DNA from 2 places in the Bacillus sp. N6 genome. Region 1 is predicted to be linked to the other one. Evidence: riboswitches for the same ligand, from Rfam matches in the RefSeq annotation. Region 1 holds a riboswitch; the other holds the start of a gene.
What was found. Region 1 has a riboswitch for S-adenosylmethionine ahead of ACUXVC_RS27155 (bifunctional O-acetylhomoserine aminocarboxypropyltransferase/cysteine synthase). Riboswitches for the same ligand answer to the same signal wherever they lie in the genome.
Positions count from the first base shown of each region.

Region 2: it holds a riboswitch for S-adenosylmethionine, as region 1 does, so the genes downstream of both, ACUXVC_RS02045 (cyclase family protein) here and ACUXVC_RS27155 (bifunctional O-acetylhomoserine aminocarboxypropyltransferase/cysteine synthase) in region 1, are expected to answer to the same signal.

Region 1 is NZ_CM127843.1:5,261,515-5,267,715, forward strand. Features, by position in the region: gene metA (homoserine O-acetyltransferase MetA) at 1-625, opposite strand, end outside; gene ACUXVC_RS27155 (bifunctional O-acetylhomoserine aminocarboxypropyltransferase/cysteine synthase) at 609-1,907, opposite strand; SAM riboswitch class I at 2,000-2,104, opposite strand; gene ACUXVC_RS27160 (chloride channel protein) at 2,425-3,654, shown strand; gene ACUXVC_RS27165 (YjjG family noncanonical pyrimidine nucleotidase) at 3,700-4,395, opposite strand; gene ACUXVC_RS27170 (transcriptional regulator YeiL) at 4,503-5,174, shown strand; gene ACUXVC_RS27175 (FMN-dependent NADH-azoreductase) at 5,237-5,863, opposite strand; gene ACUXVC_RS27180 (response regulator) at 6,055-6,201, opposite strand, start outside.
Region 2 is NZ_CM127843.1:382,221-388,421, reverse strand. Features, by position in the region: gene ACUXVC_RS02055 (nucleotidyltransferase domain-containing protein) at 9-791, opposite strand; gene ACUXVC_RS02050 (PRK06851 family protein) at 904-2,013, opposite strand; SAM riboswitch class I at 2,163-2,275, shown strand; gene ACUXVC_RS02045 (cyclase family protein) at 2,361-2,993, shown strand; gene ACUXVC_RS02040 (hypothetical protein) at 3,128-3,508, opposite strand; gene ACUXVC_RS02035 (ATP-binding protein) at 3,738-4,964, opposite strand; gene ACUXVC_RS02030 (S-adenosylmethionine decarboxylase related protein) at 5,102-6,201, opposite strand, start outside.

The sequences.
Region 1 (6,201 bases):
TTAATTCTTTCACTTCTCTAATATCATTCTCTCGTACTTCTGTATGACGAGAATGCGGAGCAAAAAACAATTCATCAAATCCTTGTAACAATTTCACATGTTGCTCGCAAACCTCATGTTCAAATACACCGAACATTTTTTCCTTAAGGGGATACTTTGGAACACCATAATGATAGTACAAACCAGCCTGTGCCCCCCAGCAAATATGGAGCGTAGATGTTACATTCGTTTTTGAATACTCCATAATACGTTTAAGCTCTTCCCAATAATCTACTTCTTCAAAAGAAAGAGTTTCAACTGGTGCTCCTGTAATAATGAGCCCATCAAATTTTTCATTTTCAATATCACGAAACGTTTTATAAAAGCTCGTTAAATGGTCCTGCGCTACATTACGAGACAGATGTGATTCCATATGAAGTAAATGAACATCTAATTGCAACGGTGTGTTTCCAATTAAGCGAAGTAATTGTGCCTCTGTATCTTGCTTCGTTGGCATTAAATTTAATATAGCAATTTTCAAAGCGCGTATATCTTGTGTTTCTGCCCGCTCCTTCGTCATTACAAAAATATTTTCTTTTTGCAACACTTTGCGAGCCGGTAAATCTTTATCAATTATGATCGGCATGTGTTTTGCCTCCAACTAGAGCTGCTTCTAAATCTGCAATAATATCAGAAACATCTTCTATACCAACCGATAAACGAATTAAATCAGATGTAACACCAGCTAAACGCTGATCTTCAGCATTTAATTGTCTATGCGTCGTACTAGCGGGATGTATAACGCAAGTTCGTGCATCAGCTACGTGCGTTACAAGAGTTGCTAGTTTTACATTTGCGATAAATTCTTTTGCTGCTTCTAATCCCCCTTTAATACCAAATGTTAAAACCCCACTAGCACCTTTTTTCAAATACTTTTGTGCTAACGAGTAATTTTCATTACTATCTAATCCCGGATAATTCACCCATTCAATACGTTCATGATTAGCAAGCCACTTAGCAACTGCCAGAGCATTTTCGCTATGACGCTCCATTCGTAAATGCAAAGTCTCTAAGCCAATATTGCTAATATATGCATTGAATGGGCTCATACAATTTCCATAATCTCTTAATAGTTGAACACGTGCTTTCACAATATATGCTGCTGCACCAAAGTTTTGAACGTAACTTACACCGTGATAACTTGGATCTGGTTCAACAAGCTCAGGATATTTTCCATTTGTCCAATCAAAATTTCCACCGTCAATTACAATACCGCCTAAAGAGCTCGCATGCCCATCGATATATTTAGTCGTAGAATGAACAATAATATTTGCCCCATATTCAAACGCTTGGCATAAATAAGGAGTTGCTAATGTATTATCAACGATAAAAGGTACCTCTAATTCTTTAGCGGCAGCTGAAAATTCTTTGAAATTTAAAACATTCATCGCTGGATTTCCTAATGATTCTGCATAGATAAGTTTCGTCTTATCGTTAGCAAGTGCCGTAATTTCATCTGCCGTTAAATTTGGATTAAAGAACGTAACATCAATGCCAAGCTTACGTAAACTCACCCCAAATAAATTAAACGTTCCCCCGTAAACAGTTGAAGAGCAAAGTAAATGATCCCCACTACTACAAATATTTAAAACTGCGAGCATAATAGCTGCTTGCCCAGAAGCCGTTGCAACAGCTCCTACACCGCCTTCTAAATCTGATAACTTCTGCTCAAATGCGGCTAGAGTAGGGTTTCCAATACGCGTATAAATATATCCTTCTGCCTCTAAGTTAAATAGAGCTGCTAAATCATCCGAAGTATCGTATTTATACGTTGTGCTTTGATAAAGTGGTAAAACACGTGGTTCACCATTCTTTGGCGTATAGCCACCTTGCACACAAATCGTTCCTTTTCCCCATGATTCTCCCATCTCTCATTCTCCTTTCTTTTATACAAAATAAAAAACTGCCCCTTTCCTGAAAACAAGAAAGGAGCAGTTTGAAAACACGCTCTAAAGGCTCTTTCTTATCTCTCAGGATTACTACCTGCAGGATTTGGCACAATTCCGTTATACGGCTGTTGCCAAGGTTTCATCGGGCCTGTCCCTCCACCTTTTCTTGATAAGACTATGCAATTACCGTTGATTTTATAGCAATAATTTCCTAATGTCAAACAGTTTTTCTGAATGTTCTAAAATAAATGTTAACAGTTTCATATAAAGCAACAAAAGAAATATATTCTAGTCTATTTCAAAAAAGACCTTTAAAAAACTCAAATCAGTCTATAAAATTAAATAAGTAATTTAACCTATAAATTCAAATTCTCTAAAATTCAGCCTATATGTTGAATAGGCGGTCCTCTCAAAAAGATACTATATATATTCAATCCATTTTCCACTAGTATATTTCACTTTTTCCCTACTGAGATTTACATAACGGAGGTATAACATGAAAAATAAAAAAGATATGCAGTACATACTTGCTCTATATGGCATTCTTCTAGGATCTATAGTAGGAGCTACAGTCTGGTTATTTTTAGTCACAATAAATATTGGAATCCACTTTATTTGGGGATACTTGCCTGAAGTTCTCTCTTATCCCTCTTATTACACCCTTTGCGTAACAATAATTGGCGGGGGCCTCGTTGGTCTATCACAAAAATATTTCGGTATATATCCACGCCTTATGCCTGAAGTGATGACTGAATATAAAAAAACTGGTCGAATCGAATATCGCTTTGTCCATCAGGCTACTTTAACAGCGATTATTGTTTTAATTTTCGGAGCTAGTCTTGGTCCAGAAGCCGCACTAGTTGGAATTATAGGCGGACTGTGCACATGGGTAGGGGATCGCTTTAAATTTGCCTTAAAGGGTATGAATGAGCTAACCGAGATTGGAATTGGCGCTACTTTAAGTGTCATTTTTAACGCACCATTATTCGGTTATTTAGCACCGAATGAAAATGAGGGGGAACAAATTGCTGCTTTTTCTAAAGGAAAAAAGGCAATTGTATACTTAGCTACTACTTTCGCAGGTTTTTCTGTTTATTTACTACTGAGTAAACTCGATAATCGTGGATCCTTTATTGTTGATTTCGGGGAAGGTGCACTTTCTTTCAATGAATGGATCGCATTTCTTCCACTTGCTAGTATCGGTGCTATAGTTGGTTTCTTTTATTTCAAGTTAGAATTCACATTAGAGAAGTTAATTCACCCTTTTAGGGAATACAAGCTGACACTCGGAATTATCGGTGGCATTTTATTAGGAATTGCAGGAACTTTTCTTCCGTACACATTATTTTCAGGGGAACATCAATTAAAAGAGTTAGTTGTTGAATGGAGCCATTTATCTTTTTGGATACTACTTCTTTCAGGGATTTTAAAGTTGTGTATTACTGCCGTTTGTTTGAACACAGGGTGGCGGGGTGGACATATATTCCCAATTATATTTTCCGGATCAAGTATTGGATACGCTATAGCATCTATTCTTCCTATAGATCCAGTAGCATCCGTTGCTATCGTAACGACAGCAATTTCAAGCTATGCGTTACGAAAGCCAATAGCTATAACATTACTATTACTTATGTTTTTCCCGCTTAATTTACTATTGCCCATGCTTGGTGCAGCTGCTATCGGGAATGCCTTTCCACTCCCAAAACATAACGAAAATAAAAATTAATAAAAATAGGCAGTGGGGACGAAAGCTCCACTGCCTATTTTTTTATTACACATGCTGCTTTAATAACGCTTCTAACTCCTCAAAATTATGCACTTCATATGTCGGTATAATCCCACTATCATTTAATTTCCTTTCTGGATTAAACCAACAAGTATCAATTCCCGCTACATATCCACCTTTAATATCAGCGCTTAATGAATCACCAATAATCAGCCCTTCTTCAGGTGCAAAGTTAGGAATCCGTTCAAAAACATAATCAAAATACTCTTTCATCGGCTTTTGAAAACCTGTATCTTCCGAAACAAAAACATCTTTAAACAATGAATGTAACCCTGCATTACGCAAACGTTTATCTTGCGTCTTAGAAACACCATTTGTCACTATATACAACTCATACTCCCCTTGAATTTGATTTATAAATTCAAACGCACCTTGCATGAGTTGATTTCCTTCTTCTAAGTAGTTACGGTAATTATTTTCGAGTAATATTCCGTCTACTTCTTCTCCATACTCTTGAAACAACAGAGAGAATCGTGTATTTATAACTTCCTTGCGTGATAGTTCACCTTTTTCAAAAGCATCCCAAAGACCTTTATTTATTTTTTTATAACGAGCCTCTATCTCGTCTGTTAAAGGGATTCCCTTCTCTTCAAAAAGCACCCGTAAAGCCATTTTTTCAGCCTTTTGGAAATCTAATAATGTATCATCTACATCAAATAGCAATGTTTTATATTTTTTCATAAATTCATCACACTCTCTTTTCTACAAAAACAAATTTACATAAATCGTATCATTCCTTCTTGTAAAGATAATAGGAGATATCTCATACTATACATAGGGGTGAAAATATGAAAATCAGCAAAAATGAGGAAGAAATTTATCAATACATGCAAATCCATCAATTCCATACCCTATTTTCATTTCATGTCTTGCCATATGTAGAGCTGCATTCTTTTCAAACGAAAGAGATGATATGTAGCGAAGGAAATGCTCTCCCTTATCTCTATTACTTAATTTCTGGGAAAGCAAAAATATATATGAGTCATAAAAACGGGAAGGTTTCATTAATTAATTTTATTCAAGCACCATCTTTTATCGGGGAATTAGGATTAATAGGAGTAGAAAATATTACTAAGTCCGTTGAAGTACTAGAAGATTGTGTTTGTTTGGCACTTCCTCTTAAAGATTGTCAGCAACTTTTATTACAAGATGCAACGTTTTTACAGCACTTATGCAAATTTATTGGAGAAAAGACAATTACTCGCACTGAAAATTACGCAAAAAACTATAGTTATCCTTTTGAAAATCGATTAGCTGCTTTTATTTTATTAACAGAACAAAATAATTGTTATATAGAAAAGCATACTGAGGCCTCGGAATATTTAAATGTCAGCTACCGTCATCTTTTATATGTATTAAATCAGTTTTGCCAACAAAATTACTTAAAAAAAGACGGAAGAACCTATTACATACGAGATCGAATTCAATTAAAAAAACTTGCTGATGAACTAAAAATATAAAAAAAGCAGCATTAACGTTTACATGTTAATGCTGCTTTTTCGAGTGACGATTATAATTTTAATTAAAATTTACTTGCTACTTTAGCTGCTTCTTCAAGACCTGTAGCAATGATTTCTTCCGCTTTATCTGGGAATTGGTTATGTCCTTCAATAATTACTGTTTCCATGTTTGTTGCGCCGAAGAAGCCCATCATACTTGCTACATATTTAACAGCCATTTCTACCTCAGCTGCTGGACCTTCTGAATATACGCCGCCTCGTGCATTTAATAATGCAATCTTCTTATCACCGATTAGGCCAACTGGACCCTCTGGCGTGTATTTGAACGTTTTACCAGCACGGTTTAAATAATCAATATATGTGTGTAGCACTGCTGGAATCGTTAAGTTCCATAATGGGAAGCCGAAAACAACTTTATCAGCTTCTAGGAATTGATTTAAATACTTATCAGCAACTGCTACTGCTTTTGCCTCTTCTTCTGTTAAATCAAATCCTTTACCTGCCTTGAATGTACCATTGATCATGTCTACACCTACATATGGTAATTCTTCTTTATATAAATCCAGTTCTACTACTGTATCATTTGGGTGTGCTTCTTTATAGTTTGCTAAAAATGCCTCATATAATTTTACACTAACTGCTTGTTCCGCTGGACGGTTGTTTGCTTTAACGAATAAAACTGTTGCCATTATTTCTTCCTCCTAGTACTCACTCTTATGTTGTTATATGCTTTCAAAAAAGGTATCCCTTGTAATTGTTGTTTTGTTGCTTACAAACATATTTTATCTTTATATCAAGACAATTTCGTCCTCACATAGACGTATTTTTCCATAAAAAAAGTCCACCTTCTAAAGGCGAACTAGGTCTTACGACTTTTGTCTTATACAATTCCATTTTTCACTGCATATAACGCCGCTTGCGTACGATCGGATAAATTTAATTTACTCAAAATGCTACTTACATGCGCCTTAACCGTCTTTTCTGTAATAACTAAAACAGATGCAATTTCCTTATTGCTCATCCCTTT
Region 2 (6,201 bases), 470 kb from region 1:
GCACAAACTTACTTGTGCTCTTTTTCATATGCTTCAAACAACATATCTCGAAACAATGTATTTAAACTCTCAATATCGATTCCTGATCCCTTTTCAATTCCTTTTACATATTGCTGATAGTAATGAATTTGTTCTTCTAAAAATTGATTTAGCACCTTAATTTTCAATCCAACATCTAATTCAGTACCTGCTTTTTTCTTTATTAACAACTTTTCAATTTCATCTAATACGCTACGTTCTAATGATAATTCTTTAATCAATCGGTCAAATTCTACAGGAGGTAAGGTCGTTTTCTCTTCTAGCCACTTACAAGCTAAAATGGGACGTAATACATAAAAGTACTTTTTCAGCTTTACATTCTCACCTTGCAAAAATTCACGATAATTTTTCGACGCCATATGTAAATAATGATATATCGTTGCTTTTGGATCAAAATTCTTCTCACTCATCTGTTGAAGTAGTTCTGGAAAATTAGAGTTTTTCGAATAAAAAATTGGTGATCGAATCCACTCAAGTAAAGCAGGATTCGACTTCGCGAATAGTTGCAACGCCTTTTTAATATCCCAACCACTTATATCTAAATCATCACTAATTGGATATTCAATTACATCTCGTTTGTCATGAATTGATAAATACCATTCTACCGGGTGTATATAAACAAACCTAACATCATAATCGCTATCTTTCGATGGAAAACCCCAAGCACGACTCCCTGATTCTACCGCAAATAAAATTTTCACATCATTCTCTTTTTCAATTCTTTCTAACTCCAACTCGATTTTCTCTCTCATTGCATAACACCTCCATTTTTTGATTATTTCCTTGGAAATTCGACAAATACAATACTAATTTTACTACATACCAAAAAAACTGTCAGAAATTACTGACAGCCTAATGAAACGTCTATTGTTGCTTTTCGATTACAGTAGTAGCAATTCGTTCAAACTCTTTTTGAATCTCCTCTTTATATGCATCTACTATTGAAAAATCCATAGCAGCAATATAAATTCGTTCTAATTTATCACGAACCGATTTTGCTTTCGCTAAGAAAGACATCGCCTCATTCATTTTTGCTTTATATTGAATGGAGACATCACGAATTTCCTTCGCATATTTCTCATCCGTCCCTGGCGTAACAATAAGGGCATACATATCAATAATTTCATCACCCTCGCGACTTGGAAAATATTCATGTGGTGCGGTGCTATCAAAAATTGCAAATCCTAATTCTCTTACGATAACCATATCAAGACTATTCGGGTCAAATCCGCAATGATATACTTCAACTTCAAACCCTTTTTCTTCAGCTGCCTTAGCTAACTTTTTGAGCATCGTTGATTTTCCAGAGCCTGGGCGCCCTTTTATAAAATAACGATGTGGTAACCCTTCTGTTAAATTAGGAACAAAATCAACTGCTCCTTTCGGTGTAGCAGCTCCTAAAAAACGATGTTTTACAAGCGATTGTCTCCCGCTTTTATCTGCAAATAATTTCTGGATTAGCTGATTGGTTAGTTCATTTGCTTTATTAAAATCTATATTATCAATATATATCTTCTCCCACTCATCATGTATAACCAATGCCTCTTTAAAACGTGCGTAAGCAGACTGAAAAGCTTTGCTTGCTTCTGAAACAAATCTTTCAATTTCTAACTTCTGCTTTCTTAGTTTATCTGAGTCCCAAGCAATTCCTAAATTTATATACTCTTCAACAACTCCTGGCATTTTTGGCTCAATAACATGCGGCGATGTCCCATCAACAATTCCTACTTTTAATTTTGGGATAATTACACCATCAACCGATTTATTATCAGAAGAACAATGTAAAAATTCAATATCATATCCTTTTTCAATCCATTCACGACCTATTGCCTTTATTAAAGAAGATTTTCCCGTTCCTGGGCCACCCTTTAAGATAAATAATCTGTCTAATCCTTTTAAATTCTCTTCGTATAAATTGTGAAATCCCCTAGCTGTATTACCACCAGCATAATAATTTAATATATTTCCTGTCACTGCACTCACTCCTTCGCAGCATTCTATTTACATAAGCTACAATATGCGAGCAGCTTTATTTGGGTGAATACCTATTTTGTATTGCACGAAAAAAGGAAATGAATTACAATTTAACTATCGGAAAATTCCGATTTTAAAAACTGAATACTTCTTTATCAAGAGAGGCAGAGGGACCGGCCCTTTGAAGCCCAGCAACCTCAGTTTATACAAACTGAATAGGTGCTAATTCCTGCAAAATGCATTGCATTTTGGAAGATAAAACTCAACTAGCATGTAAAGCTCATCTTTCTTGATACTGAAGGATGAGCTTTTTATTATTTGAAAAACATATATTGGAGGTATGTAAAATGAAAGTAATTGATCTATCGCAAACATTTGAAAATAATATGTCTCAATTTCCTGGAACACCTAAAATACAACTAGAAGCTGTTACAAGTGTTGAAGAATCAGGCTATCAAGTTACAGATTTTCATTCTGTCGTTCATGTTGGCACGCATTGTGATGCCCCTGCGCATTTTATTTCAGGCGCAACGACCATCGATCGATTACCGCTGGATCAATTTGTAGGCGAAGCTGTTCTTATAGATGTAACACATATTCAAGAGCGAAAATTACCTAAGGCAGTATTGCATAATACTCACATAAAAGAAGGTGATATTGTTATTTTTCATTCTAATCTATCCACAAAATGGAATACAGAAGCTTATGAGAAGGAAGCATTTTATCTTTCTGAAGAATTAGCTAAAGAACTAGTGCGATTAAAAGTAAAATCTATCGGTTTAGATTTCATTTCTCCTGATGAAGTCACAACAGAAACATCACCGATTCATCACATATTACTAGGGAATAATATTTATTTAATTGAAAACTTAACAAATCTAGATGCTATCGAAGCAAAACGTTTCTTTTTCTCAGCAGCACCTTTAAAAATTAAAAATAGTGACGGTGCTTTCGCAAGAGCATTTGCTGTTATATTTTAAACACAACCTATAAAGTGAACCTTTAATCAGTGGAGGTTTTGTTCATCCCACACCTAACTTCTTTGCTTCCGCTGAATTTTGAAGTGGGGGTCTTACTGCCCAGCAAATAGCGGGATTAAAAGAAGCAAAGGCCACTACTGGTCTTTGCTTCTATATTTTCTATTTAAATTAAGAAAGAATTGTTCCACACGAGGACGCACCCAAGCTAAACAATCTATCTCTTTCTTCTTTGTGCAAGCTATCTCTTCTCCATCTACCATTTCAACAAGTTCTAGTTCTAACAGTTGCCTCGTGAATGCTAACATATTCACTTCTTCGGATGGATACTCTTCTTTTAATTTCTCCTCAATTTCTCCCAATAAAAAACCGTCACGCATCATTGCCAATGCATCAATCCAAAGTGGCGGCATTTCATATTTTTCTCCTGTAATTGTATCTTTTACAATATAATTCTTTTGCTCTTTTCGAAATTGAATCGTGTGTAAACATACAGTCGAATTTAATGTTAATTCCATCATACCACCTCTTTCATAATATCTGCATAGAAAAAAGGATGCGCGTGCACCCCTTCTTATCTTTTCATAACACTACTGAACCGTTACATGAGCAATCAATCTCATGTCGATATTTTCCTCCATTATAAACGAAGTATTTTATAAAAAAAACCCTTCTTGAAACATTTTATAAAATGTTTATATTTACACAACAAGAACACTTTTCTGAAAAATCTTTTCTCCCAATACATTAAACGGTCGGCAGAAAAATTTCTACTTTCGTTCCTACTCCTAGACTACTTTGGATCGTGATACTCCCTTGATGTTCCTTAATAATTTTATATGTAATCATTAATCCAAGTCCTGTACCAGTCTCCTTTGTTGTGTAAAACGCCTTGCCGATTTTTTCTAATTTATCATTCTCTATACCAAATCCTTGGTCTTCAACAGAAATACACAAATGTCCTTGCGTTTTTTGATATGCACGGATATGAATTTCTCCGCCCTCTGGCATTGATTCTATTCCATTTTTAATGATATTTAATAACACTTGTTTTAATTGCTTATCATCACCGTTTATAGCCGGTAAATTCCCATCTACTTGTATATGACATTTAACTCTATATTGCGTTGCATAACTTTCCATTAGATGCACAACATATAGAAGGATATCTCGTATATTACACCTTTCATAATTTGTTGGCTTTGGTTTTCCTAACAACATCAATTCACTAACAAATCCATTAACCCTTTCAATTTCTTGTAGCATAATGTCGTAGCTCATCGTATCAGTTGGATTTCTTTCTTTTTGCATTTGCGTAAACCCTTTTAACGCTGTTAGCGGATTTCGAATTTCATGGGCAATTGTTGTAGACATAGTCCCAATCACAGCTAAATTTTCCGTCTCTTTCATATTGTTCATCATTTCAACCACTGTTCTTACATAAGATTGAAATCGTTTTAATAAAGAATGTGAAATAATGAAATAGAATATACATAAAACAAGTGGAATTACCACTTTTAAATCTTGTAATAGCAATGTGAAAAATACGTACTTTCCAATTACACTAAAGGACACTAAATAAAAGTATTTTCTATTCACGAAAACTGGGGCAAATAAAATTAATAACATTTCTACCATACTACCATGTTCAAAAGGTCTATCCGTTCGCAAATAAATCATTAAATTATTCACAAGATTGATAAACATGTACCCAAATAAAAATAAATATTTTACAGAATATACATACCCTCTTTTTTGAAGATATATAGAAATAGGAAATAATGCTATTACAAATATAGGCACACCTATCCCAAGACTACCTTCTGGCCAACCTACCGCTGTTCCACTAATATTCATAGCAGGATATACAAAATAATATATAGCGTCATATAAAAAGAATATAATATAAAATAATAATATAAATACCTTTAAGGCTCTTCTTTCTTCATAAATCAAGCTCTTGTATTTATTCATATAAAAACTCCCCTTGATCGATACAAAAAACTTTCATTGTTATCTCCTTAAAGTATAAGTATGAAATTGCTTTCAGGGCAATATTTAACCTTATAATAATGAAAGGAAGGAGATCTCTCCTTCCTTTTGGTAACAACTTACATCCATCTTACCCTGTCATGTAACAATCCATCCGTAAAATTATTATGCCCTATTACAAAATCCTTCATATATAAATTTAAATACTCACCGTACTTACTTTCTGTATTTAATAACAACTCCTCGACGTAATAAGCACCTTGTTCAAATTGATCTAAAAGTAAACTGGACAAGCCCGCATAAATCCCGCACCCTACCTGAAAATACGTTGCATTCGTTTTATATTTACGAAAAACTTGGCTACTATTCATCACATTATACATAAATGTCTCACTATTTTCATAAACGAGTAACACACCGACCAAGTCCTCTCCAGCAACCTCTTCTTCCGCTGGATTAAACACTTTACGATTCCAGTTCCATAAATCTTCTACTTGATCTAAGTTCTGTCTAATTATATTTGTTGTATACTCATTAATTCGGTAAAGAAAACCAACTTCCATATTAAAGTTTTTCCCTAAAATTAATACTTCCTCATGTGGCATTAAACAACCATAGAATTCTTTTTCTCCTAACTTCACTTTATACTCTGAAGCATATACATCTTCATAAAAGTAAAGAGGACGATGATGACTCATATACATCGGATAACTCCAGATTGCTTCATCTAAAAATCGCTCTACTGCCCATGAAGCATAAAGTGTATGTGGCTTTATAAGTGCTGTATCATTCAAAAACGATGTGTCATGTTCTACAATATAACATGCTCTTGGCCTTTCACTTGGTCGTTCCTTCATAAGCTCAACAACCATCCATTGAACAACACCTGGATTCATACCTGAACCTATAATCGCTTTTGTATTTGTAAATTTCTCTTTCTCCTTCTCAAACCTTGTATATCTTTCCGTAAGCTGAAAGCCGATTAAGCTATCGTCCTGATCTACTGCCTCATTTTCCAAGGCTGAGTTAATATAACAAATTCCTAGTTCATTACAGCAGCTTAATACTCTAATTGTATCTGCCCCTGAAACATCAATCACAACACTCGTTCTTTTTTCTTTTAAATGTTGTTTAAATTCCACTACATTTTGAAGGTTTATTTCATATAAATATAATTGACTTTTCAAATTCGAAAACAACTCATCATAATAAGTCCTAT